2 regions of the Tepidibacillus sp. LV47 genome follow, and region 1 is predicted to be linked to the other one. Evidence: a T-box and tRNA genes for the amino acid it is inferred to sense, from the RefSeq annotation. Region 1 holds a T-box; the other holds one or more tRNA genes.
What was found. A T-box is a leader RNA that pairs with one kind of tRNA and senses whether it is charged. The one in region 1 lies ahead of ACMW72_RS07170 (valine--tRNA ligase), so its partner is inferred to be a tRNA-Val.
Positions count from the first base shown of each region.

Region 1 (10,192 bases):
CCGATCCCAATAAAATGTACTCGTTGTGACTTATTCACCTTATTCACCAACCCTTTAACTCTTTTTATAATGTTCAAGTATATATTTCCTAACATCGGATATCAGATACAAAGAACCTGTAATTATGACTAAATCATCCTTATTTGCCTCTTGAATCGCCATATCAACTGCATCTTTCCAATTCTCTTGTACAAGAACATGGCTTGCCCCACCAATCGAATGAACGATTTTTGCCACTTCTAAAGCTTCCTTAGCCCGTGGAAACTTTGGTTCAGTAATGATCAGTTCATCCGCTAATGGCAGAAGTGGTTGATAAAATTGTTGAATCGCTTTATCTTTTAGAATCCCAGTGACTAAAATAAGCCGTTTGTAGTTAAATAAGTGAATCGCCTCAGCTAAACTTTCTGCTCCTTCTGGATTATGAGCACCATCTAAGATCACTAGAGGATTCTCTAACACCTTCTCAAGCCGACCAGGCCAAAAGGTATGCTTCATTCCAGTATAAACGGAATCTTCTTCAATGTAAAATGCATAATATTGACGTAATATTTCAAGGGTCATAAGTGCAATGGCAGCATTTTTGATTTGATGTGATCCAATCATGGAAATTTCAATGTTCGGCATAGTTAAGAATATATCTTGAAAATCGAATTTGCTTCCGCTATGATGTATTTTATTTATGACGGTGGAAAATTGTTCACCAAGCTGATAGACGGTAGCCTTTTTTGCCTTAGCCACTTCATAGATCACCGCTTTTGCTTCTTCTTGTTCCACACCTGACACAACAGGAACGCCCGATTTAATAATCCCTGCTTTTTCCTTTGCGATCTGTTTTAAATCACTTCCAAGATACTCCATATGATCATAGCCGATATTGGTAATGACGGATACAAGGGGATACACGACATTTGTTGAATCTAACCGTCCACCTAAACCTGTTTCCCAAATAATAATATCAGGTTTTGCGATTTGACTAAAATAGAGGATTGCAACCATGGTGATCACTTCAAACTCACTGGGACCACCTAACTCGCTTTGCTCTAACTCTTCAGCTAGGGGAATGACCTGGTTGAGGATAGCAACCAGATCTTTTCCCGAAATATCTTCACCATTCACTTGAATCCGATTGGTAAAATCAATTAAGTATGGTGATGTAAATGTACCAACGGTATACCCGCTTCTACGAAGGACATGGCTGATAAAGCTAACGGTTGAACCCTTTCCATTCGTTCCTGCTACATGAACAAACTTTAGATGGCGCTCTGGATGGCCAACCCGCTCTAACATCCATTCCATTCGCTCAAGACCAGGCTTTATTCCTACTTTCTCCCGGCCATGAATCCAAGAGATCGCTTCTTCTTTTGTTTTGACTAGAACGTTCCCCATTTTCCCCCATCCTCTTCAATATAGTATGATTTTACTAAATCTTTATGAATAGGAAAACACTCCTAAAAACGCCCTTTTTCTCGTTTAACCTTTTAATTCTTGAATCCTTGTCAGGACTTTTTCCCGTTTTTCAAGGTAATCCTTTTCTTTTTCTCTTTCTTTAGCTACAACATCAGCAGGAGCTTTGGAAATAAATCCTGAATTGGACAATTTCTTTTGAACTCGTTCTACTTCAAAGTTCAGTATTTCTAGTTCTTTTTCTAACCGTTTCATTTCCTGTTCAATATCGATTAATCCTGCTAATGGAAGATAGATTTCTGCACCGGTCACAACAGCAGACATGGCTTTTTCAGGTGGTTCTACATTCGTTGAAATCTCTAAAGTTTCGGGATTACAGAAACGCTCAATATAACGAATACCCTTATTTAAAACTGCCTTGTTTTCTTCATTCGTTGGTTTGATGATTAATTGAACCTTTTTACTTAATGGTACATTCACTTCAGCCCGAATATTACGAACAGAACGAATTACTTCCATTAATAAGGTCATCTCTTTTGCCGCTTGCTCATTGACGAATTCTTTACGGTATTCAGGCCATTTGGCTACGGAAATGCTCTCACCTTCATGAGGAAGATGTTGCCAGATTTCTTCCGTAATAAACGGCATATATGGGTGTAATAAGCGTAAGGTATGATCGAGAACATAGGTTAAGACGGATTTGGTTGTCTTTTTCGCTGTTTCATCATCCCCATATAAAGACAACTTGGATAATTCAATATACCAATCACAGAATTCATCCCAAATAAAGTGGGTTAAAATTCTTCCAGCCTCACCAAAATCATACTGATCTAATAAACGAGTGACATCCTTGATGGTTTCATTCAAGCGATGCAAAATCCAATGATCTGCTGTTGTTAATGGGCCACTAAGGTCCATATCTTCTATCTTGAAGTCACCTAAATTCATAATAGTAAAACGAGAAGCATTCCAAATCTTATTAGCAAAGTTGCGGGCCGCTTCCACCCGTTCAAAATGAAACCTGAGATCTTGCCCAGGTGTACTTCCTGTTGAGATCATGAAACGAAGTGCATCAGCACCATACTGCTCAATCACTTCGATGGGATCAATCCCGTTTCCAAGGGATTTGGACATTTTTCTCCCTTCACTATCTCTAACTAACCCATGAATATAAACTTCTTTAAATGGATTTTCGCCAGTGAACTCAAGGGCAGTGAAGATCATTCGAGCAACCCAGAAGAAAATAATATCATAACCAGTTACTAGAAGATTGGTTGGATAGTACCGGTTAAGATCAGCCGTCTTTTCAGGCCAACCCATCGTTGAAAATGGCCACAAGGCAGAACTGAACCAAGTATCTAAAACATCTTCGTCTTGTTTTAAATGGTCATGACCGCAACTTGTACAAGTCGTTGGATCCTCCATAGAAACAATCGTCTCCCCACAATTTTCACAATACCATGCAGGGATACGGTGTCCCCACCAAAGTTGTCTAGAAATACACCAATCGCGAACATTTTCAATCCAATTGAGATAGATTTTTTCAAAGCGTTCAGGTACGAACTGTACCCCATTGCCACTCTTTTGCCGTTTGATCGCTTGTTCAGCTAGAGGCTTCATTTTTACAAACCATTGTGTCGATAAATATGGCTCGATCACCGCTCCCGTACGTTGACTGTGGCCAACTGAATGAATGTGTTCTTCAATTTTAAACAAAACACCTTGTTCTTGAAGGTCTTTGACGATTTGTTTTCGACACTCAAAACGGTCAAGTCCTTGATATTTGCCTGCATTTTCGTTCATCCTGCCCGCTTCATCCATGACAAGGATTCTTGGTAAATTATGACGCAAGCCAATTTCAAAGTCATTGGGGTCATGAGCAGGAGTAATCTTCACAGCACCGCTACCAAATTCGCGATCCACATACTCATCGGCAATGATTGGTATTTCTCTACCTACAATTGGAAGAACCACTGTTTTACCAATTAAGTGTTGATACCTCTTATCTTCTGGATGGACAGCAACAGCAGTATCTCCTAACATCGTTTCTGGACGAGTGGTTGCAACAACAATATAACCACTTCCGTCCTTTAAAGGATACCGCATATGATAGAGGGCACCTTTGATTTCCTTATACTCTACTTCAATGTCTGATAGAGCAGTTCTTGCTTCAGGATCCCAGTTGATGATATATTCTCCACGATAGATAAGACCTTTCTCATAGAGGCTAACAAACACTTTGCGAACGGCTTTTGAAAGTCCTTCATCAAGGGTAAAGCGCTCACGAGAATAATCAAGAGACAAACCTAATTTTGCCCATTGCTCATGGATACGGTTCGCATACTTTTCTTTCCATTCCCAAACATGTTCGAGAAATTTTTCCCGACCAAGTTCATGACGGCTGATCCCTTCTTGGCGAAGTTTGGCTTCTACCTTTGCTTGAGTCGCAATCCCTGCATGGTCGGTTCCAGGCAACCAAAGGGTATCATAACCTTGCATTCTTTTCATTCGAACAATGATATCCTGCAATGTAAAATCTAATGCATGTCCAATATGTAACATCCCTGTAACGTTTGGGGGTGGAATCACAACGGAATAGGGTGGTTTGCTTAGGTCTTTTCCTGCTTGAAAGAAATCATGTTCTAACCAAAACTGACTCCATTTTTTTTCTATATCTTTTGGATCATAAGTTGTAGAAATTTGCAATTCGAGATTTTCCGCCATTTCTTACTCCTCCATTTTTTTAAGTCTTTTTCATGTTGGATTTACACGTGTTTATTTAGATTTGGGTATTGTAAAAGCAGCGACTTTTGGGAGTGTATTTATATTAAATAAAAAACTCTTTTCATCTCAAAGGACGAAAAGAGTTCGCGGTACCACCTTTGTTCATGAGAAGATCCCTCTCTCATGCACTCAATCTGATAACGGAATGATTCCGATCCATTTTACTCCTACTTCAAATGGATAACTACAGGGCGACCTTCAGTAACTTTTCCTTGGGAAACCTTTCAGCCAAGAGTTTCCCTCTCTTAAAGGAAAGGGTTACTTACTCCTCCCGATCATCGTTTTTTAAAAGTATCTTTGTAGAATATTTATTCGTTTATCTAATATTGTAAACAGTATTCTATCTAAAGTCAAATCCCCTTCCAATCTGAGATCAAGGGAACGGATATACAAATTTTAGCATAACATATGGATAGAAATCTTGGTAGGAGTGAGTACCATGAATAAATACAAAAAATTTCGCGAAGCATTTCGCGTGATTTTATTCCCTTTAATTGTTCTTCAGTTTTTACGAACGGTATTCTTTCCAACACCTTTTGACGTGTTTATCCTATTTTTATTTTTTATCGTCTATATTAGCATTATGATGAACATCATTTGAGATATTGATCAATAAACCAAATCAATTCTCGCATCTGTGCCCAGCGAACCTGTAGTTTCTTTAGATCATGTTCTTCCGATCCATGTTTTCCTTTCTCTTCATATTTTTTGATGAAAGAAAACATCCGTTCAGGGAAAAGGAGAAAAATAGCTAGCAAGCTTTTTTCTGCTTGGTTTAAAGGCATAATGTTTTGATAAGCTTCTAACCACTCAAAAGCCCAGGTACGGTTTTCCTTATTTAAAATATATCGGCGTATAAATGGGGCGATATCCCGAACAGGGGTGTCATAAGAGACTCCATGAAAATCTAACACGACGATTTTCTCTTGATGAAGGATTAAGTTTCGATGATGATAATTCCCATGACAAATGGTTCTTCTTAAGTCCCTAATCGAATGATATTCAATCACCCATTGCTCTAATTGTTCAATCGCTTCTTCAGCCCAGTCTTTTAAAAAAGGAATATAGGTAGATAGTACATGTTCAAATGTCGTTAAACCTGACTTTCGTTTTAATTGTTTGTGGTATTTTTTGATCCAGATCATTCGCTGTTTCCAAGTATTTAGAATCTGAATTTCATTCATACTTGGGTAATGAGAAGAATTCCGAGGTGAAAAATTTAATCCCAATTTGTGCAGTTTGGCCATAACCATTATGGCTGCTAAAAAGTGGGGATGAGAATTAAGTTTTAGATGTTTCCCCTCTACCCATTTTTTTACATAGACAAGCCCATCTTTCACAGGTATATAAGGATCGCCAAATTTATTTTTGACGATTTGATTCACTAAAAAATTTTGAGTGTCTAAATACCCTAATACTTCAATCATACGATCGAGTTGATCTGGTTTCATCTTTGTTTTTTTTACGGAAAATTCTCCTAATTGAGTGGTAAGTTTAATAGTAGAATGGTGCATTTCAGCTTTTTCTATCAAAAAATCGTATTCCTGAAATACGTGGGGATGGATACCTGTCCTTTCTAGGCCATTTATATGTGACATCATTAGGCCCCCTTTAAAAGCAGTGTTTATGGGTTGAGGGTTGCACTAAAGTCGAAAATATTGATAAAGTGTACGATATAATTGCTCTAGTTGTTTTTGTAAATCGATCAATTGAAAATATTGTTGTTCATCTATAAATCTCTTTTGCTGTAAACCACTTAAATAGCACATGTATAGAAATTTCCAAAGATGATGGGGAAATGTGATATAGGTTAGAATCCACAGTTTCTCCTCTTTATCTAGTGGCATCATCTCTTGATAGCCTTCGAGAAATTGGAATAACGACTTCTCTTGATACTCTGCCTTCAAATATAAGTGAACAAGGAATTTCGCAACGTCATACGCTGGTATATCATAAACTGGAATCCCAAAATGGATGAGCCATGGTTCTTGATACGTATCGATGCGAAACCATTTTAATTCCAAATTCCCGTGGCATAATTGGGGCTGTCTACCGGAGTGAAAGCTGATTTTTTCCACTTGGTTTGCCATTAAAATACTCTGCACTACCTGTTGCAGATGTGAATCAAGGTAGGATAATACCGTTTCATCAAAAGAATTTTTTTTACTTTTTGCGGTAATCTTGTCCTTGATCTGACGTAAATGTTGTAAACCACGATCAAATTGAATCGACCATGGTTCAAAGTCTTGGTCTGTATGAATTTTTTCCAAACTCAAGTGGAGTTTTGCGATTTGTTTCCCTAGTCTTTTCAGATCATTTTCATTGGTTACTTGCGGGATTCGACCATCGATCCAATCTGTAATGACTAGATATTCATCACCATTAAGAATATATGGCTCACCTGATGTGGTACGAATAAACCGATCAATGGTCCGAAAACCGCTATAGGCTAATTGTTCACGAAGGTGAAAGGCGCTAGAAAGTGTTTCATCATCATTCCAGACCTTTACCAATTTAATCCCCCGATTGGTATATAGTTTATAGCTACCTTGGTAGTGATCCCATTTCTCGATGTTTAAATCGTAATTTTCTTTGATCCGATCAAGTAGAAGATATTGGGTCATCGAGCTAACTTCCTTTCTTTACCTTCCAATCGGGAGATAAAGGATTTGTCCTTCATGAATCTCTTGGTCAGATAAATGATTCTTCTCTACTATCGTTTGTACCTTGATTTGATATTTTTCAGCGATGCTTTCTAATGTATCATTTTTTTGCACAAAGTAGAGTTTAATTGTTTTTCGTGATTCTTTATTACTCTGTAATAAACTAAACAATAAATTTTTGCTCTTTTTTCTTACTTGTTCATCTTTTGGTTCTTCTTCTTTTCCTGTTTTTTCATTAACTCCTTCTTCTGTCACGTTTTCTTCTACCACTTCTATCGTTTCTTCTACAGTTTTTTCCTCTTTCTTACTGAATGATTCGTCTTGAGAACTTTCATTTATTTCCATACTTAATGACTGCTCCATTTTACTTTCTGTCGTTTCATCGGTAACGGATTGTTGTTTTTCTTTTTTAATTAATGAATAAAGAGGATTAGAACCTGTAACTTCATTTTGTTTTGGATCACTTTCTTTCGGTCTAAACCCGATTTTCATTTTTGGGGCTTGTTGTTCCTTCGGTTCTTGCGGATCCGTTTGGTCTTGCTCAGTAGATTGATCTTCCATCGTTTCGTTGACTGTTTGCTCTTCTTCTTGCGTCTCTTTTGCATCTACTTGTTCTATTTCTTCTTGTTGACCTTCCTTAGCTTCTATTTTTTCAATGTCTTTCTCCTTCTTTTCATCGTCTTCCATTTGTTTTACTGCTTCTTTTTGCCCTTCTTCTGGTGCAGTTTCTTCCTTATTTTCCATAGCGGGCTGTTCATTTATTTCTTTTTCATAAGAAATACTGGCTGAACCTTCTTGATAATCTTGGGATGATTCGTCGTCATAATTGAAATCAACGGGTGTGTCCTGCTCTTTATAAGGATGAACGCCTAGTAATTTAATATGGGCAATTAATTCGATCTGATGATCTGATAAAATTTCATAATCAAAAAAATCGATGTCGACAAATACTTGTGATGGTTCAACCACTCGATCTGCTTGGATTTGGATCGATATGGGGATTTGATATTGAAAATTCAAAGGCTCTTCTGGTTGTTCAAAAATAGATCCAGCATGAATCCCATCCGATTGTTCGTATTGTTCTTCCCATTTTTCGTTCACATAATCTTTTGCAAATTCCCCATTCAATACTAGATAACCTGAAATTTCTATGTTATTTTCTGATTCATAAACTTTGACAATTGGTTGCAATTCTAAGCTCGCAAGTTGATGAAAGCTTTTATTCTCTTTTAATTGATTTACTTTCTCACGTATTTCGAATTTCATATATGGCTGTTCCGACAACATGATCACCCCTTGCATAGGTTTCCTCGAATAAAATATATGACCATGCTGTCTAGAATAGAACTTTTACCATCATAAATTTTTCTCTTAACAAAGTTTTATCTTTCTTAGAAATTTTGTTGATTTGCAAGATAGTGATGAAGTGTATCGATAAACGTCTTTAACGCCTTTATTTGATAGGAAGTATTTGTAATCATTGAAAAATCGCGCTTAAATGGTAATCCTTTTACATTAATAATTTCAATCGAATGGTTCGCTAACTCCTTTTCAATCGCCCATCGCGATAATAAAGTGATTCCAAGACCTGACTCAACAGATTCTTTTATAAGTTGAGTACTACCAAACTCTCTCAATCTTTTCGGATTCAATTTATACATTCGAAAAAAATTTTCTGTAGCTTCTCTGGTTCCTGATCCAATTTCTCTTAAAATCCAAGTTTCTTCTTCTAAATTAGAAATACAAATTTCTTTTTTCATTTTAAATAATGGATGTTTTGGGGAAGCGACGATAAACATTTCATCTTCTAAGATCACTTCACTTGTTAAGTGCTCATTCTTTAAATTCCCTTCAATAAATCCAACATCCAATTGATGATTCAATACAAGTTCTATAATTTCTTTCGTATTATGTATCTGAATTGAAGGAGTAATTTCTGGATAATTTTGTTGTAATTGCGCAATAATGTGCGGTAGAATATATTCCCCAAATGTATAGCTTGCACCAATTATAATGGAACCAGTCGGCTTATTGATTAAATCATCAACTGAATTCTGCATTTTTACGTAAAGCCCTAGGATCTCTTTTGCATAATGAAAAACAATTTCTCCTGCTTTATTTAAACGAACATATTTATTGCTCCGCTCCAATAATCGGGTACCCATAGATTCCTCTAATGCTCGAATATATTGACTTACTGCTGGTTGGGTCATATGGAGTTCTTCTGCAGCTTTAGAAAAATTTTTTTTCTCAGCGACCATTACAAATACCTCTAAATATTGTTTCATTGATAAACCCTCCCCTAGACAGAACTACTACTCGTATTATAATACACACATACATAAGTTTTTACTTATCATCATCATTACAATGATTTATTTAATTTATGAAGAGATTTGCTTTATACTTACTAATTGTATTGCAGCAAATGATTATAAGTTTATGTTTCATGAATACTTTTCACATGAACTTACAAAATTTGATCATGGAGGTTGATTATAATGAATAAGATTCTTTTTGCAACAGATGGCTCTGAGTATTCTGAACATGCAGCGAAAATGACAAAAAAATTTTTAGAGGCTTGGCCTAAAGCAACAGCTATTGTGCTATACGTTACTGTTAAAGAAAATTATGCATATGACCTCGTACCAAATGTTGTAGACAGATATGAAGAAACCATCACAAGACAAATTGAAAACGACGTGAAGAATCGGTTATTTTCTTCTTTGAAAGACCGAGTACAATTTATGCATCGAACAGGCCATGCAAGTATAACGATTTGCAATGTTGCAAAAGAAGAGCAAGTTGATCTCATTATTGTTGGAAGTCATGGGAGAGGATTCATTGATCGTGCATTTTTAGGTAGCGTAGCACAAGGGGTAATGCACCGATCTTCAATTCCTGTATTAATCGTTAAAAAGTAAAAATTCAAATTAAAGAGGTGATATCATGGAAAATCAAAATGTAAAGATTGTTACAAAACCTTTAGATGTAAAGGTTGTTACAAAACCTTTAGCTAATTCTAATTCTAAAGGATTATGGTTAGCAGGTATTGCCTTTACTTTTGTAATCGCTGCTTTCGGATTTGCACTTTCAACGATACCAGGATTTAATCGAATGGGTCCACTTGCTAGTGCAATCATAATTGCAGTAATCTATCGTCAGTTTTTCGGCTATCCAGAAGCAATTCGGTCAGGCATTCAATTTTCAGCAAAACGTTTATTACGGTTCGCAATTATTTTATATGGATTAAAATTAAATATTGATGTCGTCATTCATCAAGGTTTAGGACTTATCGTTCGCGATTTGTTTGTCATTACTTTTGCTATTTTAGTTACGGT
Region 1 covers NZ_JBLWIF010000005.1:11,753-21,944, forward strand. The annotation lists gene murC (UDP-N-acetylmuramate--L-alanine ligase) at 1-38, opposite strand, end outside; gene ACMW72_RS07165 (bifunctional folylpolyglutamate synthase/dihydrofolate synthase) at 55-1,386, opposite strand; gene ACMW72_RS07170 (valine--tRNA ligase) at 1,471-4,128, opposite strand; T-box leader at 4,255-4,476, opposite strand; gene ACMW72_RS07175 (hypothetical protein) at 4,628-4,789, shown strand; gene ACMW72_RS07180 (phosphotransferase) at 4,782-5,786, opposite strand; gene ACMW72_RS07185 (phosphotransferase) at 5,832-6,812, opposite strand; gene ACMW72_RS07190 (LysM peptidoglycan-binding domain-containing protein) at 6,831-8,135, opposite strand; gene ACMW72_RS07195 (LysR family transcriptional regulator) at 8,243-9,139, opposite strand; gene ACMW72_RS07200 (universal stress protein) at 9,353-9,775, shown strand; gene ACMW72_RS07205 (YeiH family protein) at 9,801-10,192, shown strand, end outside.

Region 2 (10,192 bases), on a different contig from region 1:
GATTCTTTGAAGCAGCGTCTACCTTTTTACCACCCCATCAAATTCATGTGTTAAAAATCGTTTCCGATCGTTTAAAGCCATCGTTAGTTACACCTGAACTGGTGACACAACTTGTTAAGAATCAGCGGGAATCGATCAGTGCATTTATCAAAAAACTGCAAGGGATTTCTTTTACCGATCCAGAGGTGCTGACTAAAGCAGATCTACAATTAATAAAACAAATTCGAGAAAATCTTCATCTGACAACGACCATGTCTCATCAATTGATACATATGGCAAAACAATATAAAATTCGTACCAAGGAATCTTTAGATCTTTTGAACTCCTATCGTAATATCGAAGTCAAAACCAAGTCTGAAGGGAAGATCTATTTTGACCAAATCAGAAAACAACTTTTATACTCCTAAGTTCTCCCATATCTATGTGGAGAAAAAAGTCAAAGATCATCCCATAACAAAGAAGATCCTTTCTCGTTTCCCTCATGCTAAGTTCATCGAAATCGACCAATATCAAGAAGTGTTTCATCGTCCGAAACAAAACTTTTTCCTGCAAAAAAACACGCAAAAGCTCATTTTAGCGGAAAAAAAGGACAATTATTTCTATCCCGGAGCAGAAGTATGCCATGACTTTGGCAACTCCCATTTCTATTACACGACCAATATTTTAAATTGTATTTACAACTGTGATTACTGCTATCTCCAAGGAATGTTTTCTTCTGCTAATGTGGTGTTATTTGTCAATATTGAGGATTATTTTGCTGAATTGGACAAGATGTTAGAACTTCATCCCGTATATTTACCCATTTCCTATGATACAGATCTCTTAGCGTTTGAAAACATCGCTCCTTTTACATCCCAATGGATAGAATATGCGAAGAAACATCCAAATTTAACCATTGAGATCCGAACGAAAAGTGTCAATTACCCTGCTATTCGTCACTTTGAACCACTAGAAAATGTCATATTAGGATGGACCGTTTCTCCAGATGATATCGTAAAACGTTATGAACGAGGGACACCTGCTTTAGAAGCAAGGCTTAAAGCCATAAAACAAACGATAGATGATGGCTGGAAAGTTCGTTTAAGTTTTGACCCTCTTTTGCATATTGATCATTGGCGGGAACATTATCAAGAATGTGTAGATCAAACCTTTACCATATTACCTGCAGATAAGATTTTAGATATTAGCGTAGGCGTTTTTCGCATGCCTAAGGATTATTTGAAAAATATACGTAAATATCGAAATGATTCTGATCTCATTTACTATCCTTATGAAAATATCGAAGGTGTTTATACGTACTCGCAAGAAATTCGTGAAAAGCTCATTCAGGAAGTTACACGGATGATTGAAAAATATGTACCGAAAGAGAAAATTTATATGTAAAAAAAAGGAGATTGCGATGAAAAGTGCAATTGTTACAGGTGCATCCTCAGGGATTGGTCTAGCAATAACCAAAAAATTGAATCAAATGGGATTTCAAGTGTATGGGTTAGCAAGGGATTTTTCCAAAACTGATTATGAACATGATTCCTTTTATAAAATCGCTTGCGATATAACCAACACAAAACAACTCGTTGAAGTCATCAAACAAATCAAAGAACAAGCGAAAGAAATTTTCATATTGATCAATAACGCGGGGGTGGGTTATTTTGGCCCTCATGAAACCTTAAGTATTAAGGAAATCGAAACAATGGTTGCAACAAACCTGCAAGCTCCACTAATTCTAAGCAATTTGCTATTGCGGGATCTTCGCCAGAGCAAAGGATATGTCATCAACATTTCCTCCATTACCGCGAAAAAGTCAAGCACTTTTGGTTGCGCTTATTCTGCAACAAAAGCAGGTCTTTCCCATTTTGGGATCAGCCTCTTTGAAGAAGTTCGTAAATCTGGAGTGAAGGTTGTCACTATACATCCCGACATAACCCAAACTCCTTTCTACGAATATTTAGACTTTAAAGAAGGGGATCTCCCTGAAAGTTATATTACAGTAGATTGTGTTGCGAATGCAGTTGAGACGATCCTTTCCCAACGAGGAGGAACGGTAATCACCGAACTAACCATCCAACCACAACGGCACATGATCACGAAAAAAAACAAACAAAAAAAAGAAACGAAATAAATCAATGGTAAAAGGAAACATACAAAAATGCTTGAGCATAAAGTATGTAAATTCTAAAATAAAAAGAAAAGATTTTTTATTAATTTTTTTGGAGGAATTTAATGGTTGAGCCGTCAACAACTCTATTTCAAGAAGATTTTCATAGTTTACAAGAATTTATCGATCGATTAAATGAAATATTGCGATTTCCAATTACACTTGAAGATGCTAATCATCGCCTATTAGCTTATAGTACTCATGATATCGAAACAGACCCGGCGAGAATCGCAACAATCGTAAGTCGTCGAGTGCCTGATCAAGTGATTCGTCACTTATGGGAAAAAGGGATTATTCCCACATTGTTAAATAGCGATGAACCTTTACATATCGATAAAATCAATGAAATTGGTCTAGGAAACCGCGTTGCCATTTCGATTCGTAACAAACAAGAAGTGCTTGGGTTTATTTGGGTCATCGAAGTTGAACGACCCTTGAATCAAGAAGAACTAGAAATTCTTAAAGAAGCAGCAAAAGCAGCAAAACATCTACTCATTCAACACCAACTTCGCCGAAACAAAAAGAAAGAAGATTATCAATCGTTTTTCTTAGAACTTCTTTCTGGCATGGTGAAATCAGAACAGGAGATTATAAAAAAGTTTTCCCAATTAAAATTGACACCTCCTTCTCTCTTTACTGTTCTCACATTGAAATTAGAGAAACCGACTAATCCTAGTATAGAGAAACAAATTTCCTATATGTTAAAAACTTCTAGTCGTTATCCGATCGTTCTTAAAGCCATTCTGGATCAACAATTAATCTTGTTACTTTCATTAGCAAAACATGATGAAAAATATGAATTAGATCAATATATTTCTCAAATGATTCACGAAATGAAAGAACGATTTAGCATGTCAACGATCTTCGGCGGTTATGGCAGGATCTATGATCAATTCGCGAATATAGAAAAAAGCTATAAAGAAGCATTAACTGTTTTATCGCTGAAAGAACGGTATAAAGAAGAGATCAAAACGGTTTATGGTTATCAAGACTTAGGAATCTATCAATTCTTTGATATCCTCTATGAACAAAGAAAAAAGGAAGGTTTTTTGCATCCTGGTTTACAGAAACTTCGTGATTATGATCAGCGTTATCATCATTCTTTGATCGAAACCCTTGAAGTCTACCTAGATAAAGATTGTAATGTGAATGAAACGGCACAAATACTTCATATTCATGTCAATACATTAACCTATCGTTTAAGGCGCATCACAGAAATCGCCAACATTAATTTAAAAGATCCGAATCAAAAAATATCCCTTTACCTTGACTTAAAACTTGAAAAAATGGGGAAATAACGGATTTGTGAAAATCCACAAATATTTCTCTATTTTTTCTCTTTTCTAAACGATGAAAAAAAGAAACTCCCGAATTATACTTTTGTTAAAACCAAGAAATACTAACTTAAAAAAGGTGGAGGGATACGGAATGATTATCGGAGTACCAAAAGAGATTAAAAACAACGAAAATCGTGTAGCTTTAACACCTGGTGGAGTGATCGCATTCAAAAAAGCAGGTCATGAGGTACTCATTGAAAAGGATGCCGGGATTGGAAGCGGTTTCAATAATCAAGATTATATCGCTGCAGGTGCAACGATCTTAGAAAAAGCAGAAGAAGTATGGGCCCGTGCAGAAATGATTATGAAAGTGAAGGAACCATTGCCATCTGAATATCCATACTTCCGTAAGGGATTAATTTTATTTACTTATTTACATTTAGCCCCAGTACCAGAATTAACTCGCGCATTAAAAGACAGTGGAGTCATTGCCATCGCTTACGAAACAGTGGAAGTGAATCGCTCCTTACCACTCTTAACACCGATGAGTGAAGTAGCGGGACGCATGGCTGTTCAAATCGGAGCCCAATTCTTAGAAAAAACAAAAGGTGGCAAAGGAGTTCTTCTTTCTGGAGTTCCAGGCGTACAACGGGGAAAAGTGACCATTATCGGTGGTGGTGTTGTTGGAACCAATGCTGCAAAATTAGCAGTTGGACTTGGGGCGAATGTAACCATTCTTGATGTGAATGCGGATCGTTTACGTCAATTGGATGATATTTTTGGTGAAAAAGTAAATACCATCATGTCTAATCCAATGAATATTGCAAATGCTGTAGCTGAAGCAGACCTTGTGATTGGTGCAGTATTAATCCCAGGTGCCAAAGCGCCAAAACTCGTTACTGAAGAAATGGTGAAAACAATGCAACCAGGTTCTGTCATTGTTGATGTTGCCATTGACCAAGGTGGTATCTTTGAAACAGTGGATCGTACTACTTCTCATGACAACCCAACTTTTGAAAAACATGGGGTTCTCCATTATGCGGTTCCAAACATCCCTGGTGCTGTACCAAGAACATCTACCCTTGCATTAACTAATGTAACTCTTCCTTATGCACTTGAAATTGCCAATAAAGGAGTAAAACGAGCTATCGCTGAGAATCCCGCTCTTGAAAAAGGCTTAAACGTAGCAAATGGATTTATAACTTATGAAGCTGTCGCAAAAGATCTTGGATATGAATATGTATCTCCGAAAAAAGCTCTTGAATTAGAAACGGTGTCCATCTAATCCCCTTTCTTCCTAAATCAATCTTCATATTTGGGGCTGTCCAAAAAGTAGTATTTAACCCCGAAATCTAAAAAAAGCAACCCCAAAGAATGCTGTAAAATCAACATTCTTTGGGGTTTAATTTTGGCGGATTTTCAACTTAAATGGACTTTTTAGACCGCTCCATTTTATTATTTTTAGCATTATATTCCTTTTCCCAAAATATAAATTAAACAAATTAAAATAGTATAGTTTCTAAAAAATTAATGATATAATTTGCATCGATATATTCTTTATACTCATGAAAAAGGGGGTAAATGAATGGTTATTTTTTCGGTAATCGTATACATGGTACTCATGCTTTATATTGGGTATTATGCCTATAAACGGACGGCAGATTTATCTGATTACATGCTTGGTGGACGAACATTAGGACCAGCTGTTACTGCACTTAGTGCAGGGGCTTCTGACATGAGCGGTTGGCTGATGATGGGATTACCAGGGGCTATGTTTGCAAGCGGAGTTAGTGCATCTTGGATTGTAATCGGTCTAACTCTTGGAGCTTGGGCAAACTGGCTGTATGTAGCACCCCGTTTAAGAGCTTTTACAGAGATGAATAATTCGATTACCATTCCTGGATATTTGGAAAAACGTTTTGAAGATCATGCGAAAATTTTACGTTTCGTTTCAGGCCTAGTTATTATGTTGTTTTTCACTTTTTACGTATCCGCTGGAATGGTATCTGGGGGCGTATTATTCCATAGTATCTTCGGTATTGATTACCATACTGGCTTGTGGATTATTGCTATTGTAGTCATGGCTTATACTTTATTTGGTGGATTCCTTGCAGTGAGTTGGACTGATTTCGTTCAAGGACTAATTATGATTACTGCATTAATTATGGTTCCTGTTGTAACGATTTATCATACAGGAAGTATTAACGATACGTTTCGTATTATTCATTCAATCGATCCTTCCTTATTAGATATTTTTAAAGGAACGAGCTTTGTTGGCATCATCTCCCTTTTCGCTTGGGGATTAGGATATTTTGGCCAACCACATATTATTGTTCGTTTTATGGCGATTACATCTGTTAAAGAAATTAAAAAAGCCCGTCGAATTGGCATGGGGTGGATGATTTTTTCTACAGTAGGAGCAATGTTTACCGGTCTTGTTGGTATTGCTTATTTCCACATTCATGGGCTTAAATTAGACGATCCTGAAACGGTATTTATTAAATTAGGACAACTCTTATTTCACCCATTTCTTACTGGTTTCTTAATTTCTGCGATTCTCGCAGCGATTATGAGTACAATCTCTTCCCAGCTTCTTGTCACTTCCAGTTCTTTAACGGAAGACTTATATAAATCGTTTTTTCGACGCAACGCTTCAGATAAGGAGCTTGTTTTCTTAGGTCGCTTTTTCGTTTTCCTTGTCGCCATTATTGCCTTAGCTTTAGCATGGACGAAAAACAATACAATTCTTAATCTTGTTGGTTATGCTTGGGCTGGTTTTGGTGCTTCATTTGGCCCAGTCATCTTACTCAGCCTATATTGGAAGCGGATGACCAAATGGGGGGCTTTAGCGGGGATGGTTATTGGAGCCCTTACCGTTGTTATTTGGCCAAAACTTCCCGTGGTGAATCAGCTTTATGAAATGATTCCAGGATTTGCGTTAAGCTTGCTTGCAATAACAATTGTAAGTTTATTAACCTCAAAACCATCTACTCAAATCGAAAAACAACTTGAATCGATTCGTCAAACAATATAATAAACGAAAATTAGGCAGGTAGAGCAATATCTGCCTTTGCTTTATTTCTTAATTCATCTTCTGATAAAAAAGAAAAAATATTCTTTCGTTAACGGATTCCGCTTACCGAAAGAAGGCATGTTCGTTCGTAAATCGTACACCCATACTTCTTTTGTTGCCGACGTCGGTTTTCCCGCGAGTGAAGAATAAGATGGTTTTCACCCGTTGTGCAGTCCCACACTGATTGAGTAACGGATAAGTAAAAAGTATAATAAAAGTATCAAATGGATGTTTGGGAAATGAGGGGAAACAAAATGGATAATTTAAAGAATTTATTACGGGAAGTGCTGAAAGAAGAATTACAACCAATTCATGAGCGAATTAATCAGTTACATGAACAAAATAGTCAGTTACAGGAGCAAATTAATCAGTTAAAATATGAGACAAATCAACAGTTTGAAAATATCAAGACCGAATTAAAAGAAATCATGGCTACTGTTCAACGTATTGAACAAAATCAACCAGAAGATATTATGGCTATGTTGCAAACAATTAACAATAAATTAGACCAACGAGATGCGGAGCTTCAAGTGCTTAACAGACGTGTATTTAAACTTGAGTCTGATGTAGAAAGAATGGCACGTCTATAATAAAAGGCGCGGTCTCTAAGTTAAGAGAAACCGCGCCATTATTGGCTTTATGTATGGTGACCCCGACTGGGCTCGAACCAGCGACCCCCACCCTGTCAAGATGGTGCTCTCCCAGCTGAGCTACGGAGTCACATCTAGTATTCGTATAAATGGTGCCGAGGACCGGACTTGAACCGGTACGGTAGTCAACCCACCGCAGGATTTTAAGTCCTGTGCGTCTGCCAATTCCGCCACCCCGGCATGACAATTAAATGGTGGGCCCAACAGGACTCGAACCTGTGACCAATCGGTTATGAGCCGACCGCTCTACCAACTGAGCTATAGGCCCTTAATGGCGGAGCTGACGGGATTCGAACCCGCGATCTCCTGCGTGACAGGCAGGCATGTTAGGCCTCTACACCACAGCTCCCTATTCATTGGTTGCGGGGGCAGGATTTGAACCTGCGACCTTCGGGTTATGAGCCCGACGAGCTACCAGCTGCTCCACCCCGCGGTGTTTAAAAACGACGACAAATTATATTATATATAATTTCAAACACTTTTGCAATTTTTTTTCACAATTTATATTTTAGATATTCGTATCATCTAATCGACAAGTGATATTGTACATAGAGAAGAAACATTTGTCAATAATGAATTCTTCTTGATTTTATCATACTAATATTGTCAGTGCTCTGACAGATCACTTGGTTAAGGGGGTTTATTCTTTGCCAAAAACAATGAAAGATAAGCAAATTGCTCACCAATCTCCAAAAGCAAATCAAATCAAGCAACAACTTACAGAGCAAATCAATGCATCACAAACTGCTTCTTTGCAACAAGCAAAAAACCAACAACAATCCGCTAATCCTCAACTCATTCAATATTTTAATCCACCAGCGAATGTGATGCAAAATATGGCAACACAATCACAACAAATCAACCAACTCTTTACGCAACAAACGGTTCAACAAAAACTTCAAGAATTACAACAATTAACCAATCAATTACAGCTTGAAATTGGTAAAATGAATACAGAATATAATCAGTTGAGCAATGCAAACATGAATCAAACTCAGATTCAACAAACATTACAACAAAAAGCAAAAGCCCTTCAACAATTTACAAATGAAATTTCTCAAAAATTAATAAACCTGTAACCTTAACCAGCACATTAAAAGCTGTGGATCCTACTTCCACAGCTTTTATTAACAATTATAAACGTATAGCGTATTTCCCCATTTCGTTATCTAAAAATTCTCTATTTCCTTGGTACCGATATCCGTTTCGTTATCAATCTTCATTGATCCTTGTTGTCCATTTACTAGGCTTACTCATCGTAATAAGTTCGTGGATAGTAGTTATTTCCACCTTTTGCATCAGGTTTACCAGGAACAATAACTTTATAGTAATTGTTATCGGTTTGAAAATCAGCTTCTTCTGGTGTCGATTTTTGAACAATATTCGTATTAAAATTAATCATATGTAACGCAAGAATATCTGCAGCCTTGTTAAATGCCTCTATGGTATCAAAAATAAAAAAATCTTTGTGCTCATGGTTAATAAACTTATCATAAACATTGGTTTCTCCCTGAACAGTCCAGTATGCAGATTCAATGATATTGGATATGGCATGATCTCCAAGAGATAAGTCGATGGTTCTGCCATCTGGTTGATCATACACTGGTTGAATCATATAATAGTGCATGATGATCACTCCTTTGCTATCATTTTTGACAGGAGTGGCCACTTTTTATTCCTTATTTTAAAAATATGTTTTTATAATACGATTGTACTTAACACCATCCTTTGTAAATATTGATTGATAAAGTTCTAATGCATTTACTGTCCAAGGAGTAGTCTTTAATATAATCTCTTCCGTTTTAGATGAGGGTTGAATTATTACTTTTCTTGCAAGTGTTAAATGAGGCGTAAAAATAGGTTTTGCATCAAAGTTAATTTTTAGAGGTCGAATTGCCTTTATTAATTGTTGATATAATTGATGTAGCGGCTGTAAATCCCCTTGAACTCCCGCCCATAAAATATTAGGTTTTGCCATTGACGGAAAAGCACCAATCCCCTCAACCCATAATTGAAACGGCACCATTTTCTTCACCGCTTCTTTCATTGCCTGTTCAATTAGGGGAATTTTTCCTTCTTCGACCTCTCCTAAAAATAAAGTTGTGATATGCCAATTTTCTATTGGAACAAATCGCCCTTTATATCTATTTTTTAAAGAAGGCAAAATGCTGCCAACTTGATCCTTTATCGAGTGCTCCATGTTAATCGCAATAAATAATCGCATCATATCCTCCTCCGCTTAAAAAGAAAACTTGGCTCATTTTTGCCAAGCATGTTAACCAACGTTTTTCTGATTTTCCAAAAGATCAACTTCTTCCATATCTCTTAAACGATGGGCAAGACGACCAGATGCTGATGCTGCAATTCCAGCAACAAGGTCATCTAAAAAAGTATGTATACCTTTCCCCGTTTTGGTATCTAGTTTTTTAATAATTCCCATTTTTTGTTTATCTAAATGACCAAATGTAGTAACGGCAATACTGCCATAACCAAAAACCGAACCCAAAGCTAATGTTTCGTCGATACCAAATAAACCTTCATCTGATTCAATTAATGATTGCAATGGTTCTTGTAATAAATGTTTTTCTGCCAATCGATCCAACTCAATTCCAACTAATAAAGCATGTTGAACTTCTCTTTTTTCCAAGACCTTATAAACGCTTTCAACACACAGGTCTAGAGTAAGCTCCGAATTATATGGTGCCTGCATTTCATAAACAATCTTCGCAATATCTTCGATCGTTACTCCCCGCTCTTGCAACCATTGTAATGCTGCTGATTTTACTTCTTTACTTGGTACTTTTCTTTTCAAAAAAACACCCCCTTGTTTTCATCTTAACATGTTTTATCAACACAGAACATAGGGAATTTATCGATCATTTTCCATGCTTTATAATGGAAAATTCTCTACTTACTCGTTTTCTAAACTGTGATTAATCCGTTGAATAAGGTAAGCAGTTCCATAACTAAGCCCTACGAGAAACATCACAGGCAAGATAAAAAATAGAAAAATAAGCAAATGATTTCCCTCCATGAC
Region 2 covers NZ_JBLWIF010000001.1:388,705-398,896, forward strand. The annotation lists gene ACMW72_RS01935 (hypothetical protein) at 1-407, shown strand, start outside; gene ACMW72_RS01940 (SPL family radical SAM protein) at 373-1,383, shown strand; gene ACMW72_RS01945 (SDR family oxidoreductase) at 1,400-2,119, shown strand; gene ACMW72_RS01950 (PucR family transcriptional regulator) at 2,221-3,453, shown strand; gene ald (alanine dehydrogenase) at 3,584-4,717, shown strand; gene putP (sodium/proline symporter PutP) at 5,018-6,466, shown strand; partial or broken gene ACMW72_RS01965 (SAM-dependent methyltransferase) at 6,526-6,676, opposite strand; gene ACMW72_RS01970 (hypothetical protein) at 6,745-7,095, shown strand; tRNA gene ACMW72_RS01975 (tRNA-Val) at 7,150-7,225, opposite strand; tRNA gene ACMW72_RS01980 (tRNA-Leu) at 7,246-7,335, opposite strand; tRNA gene ACMW72_RS01985 (tRNA-Ile) at 7,348-7,423, opposite strand; tRNA gene ACMW72_RS01990 (tRNA-Asp) at 7,428-7,504, opposite strand; tRNA gene ACMW72_RS01995 (tRNA-Met) at 7,513-7,588, opposite strand; gene ACMW72_RS02000 (hypothetical protein) at 7,803-8,234, shown strand; gene ACMW72_RS02005 (hypothetical protein) at 8,405-8,782, opposite strand; gene thpR (RNA 2',3'-cyclic phosphodiesterase) at 8,840-9,379, opposite strand; gene ACMW72_RS02015 (phosphatidylglycerophosphatase A) at 9,431-9,967, opposite strand.
Region 2: it encodes a tRNA-Val, which carries the amino acid that the T-box ahead of ACMW72_RS07170 (valine--tRNA ligase) is inferred to sense. The anticodon was not compared.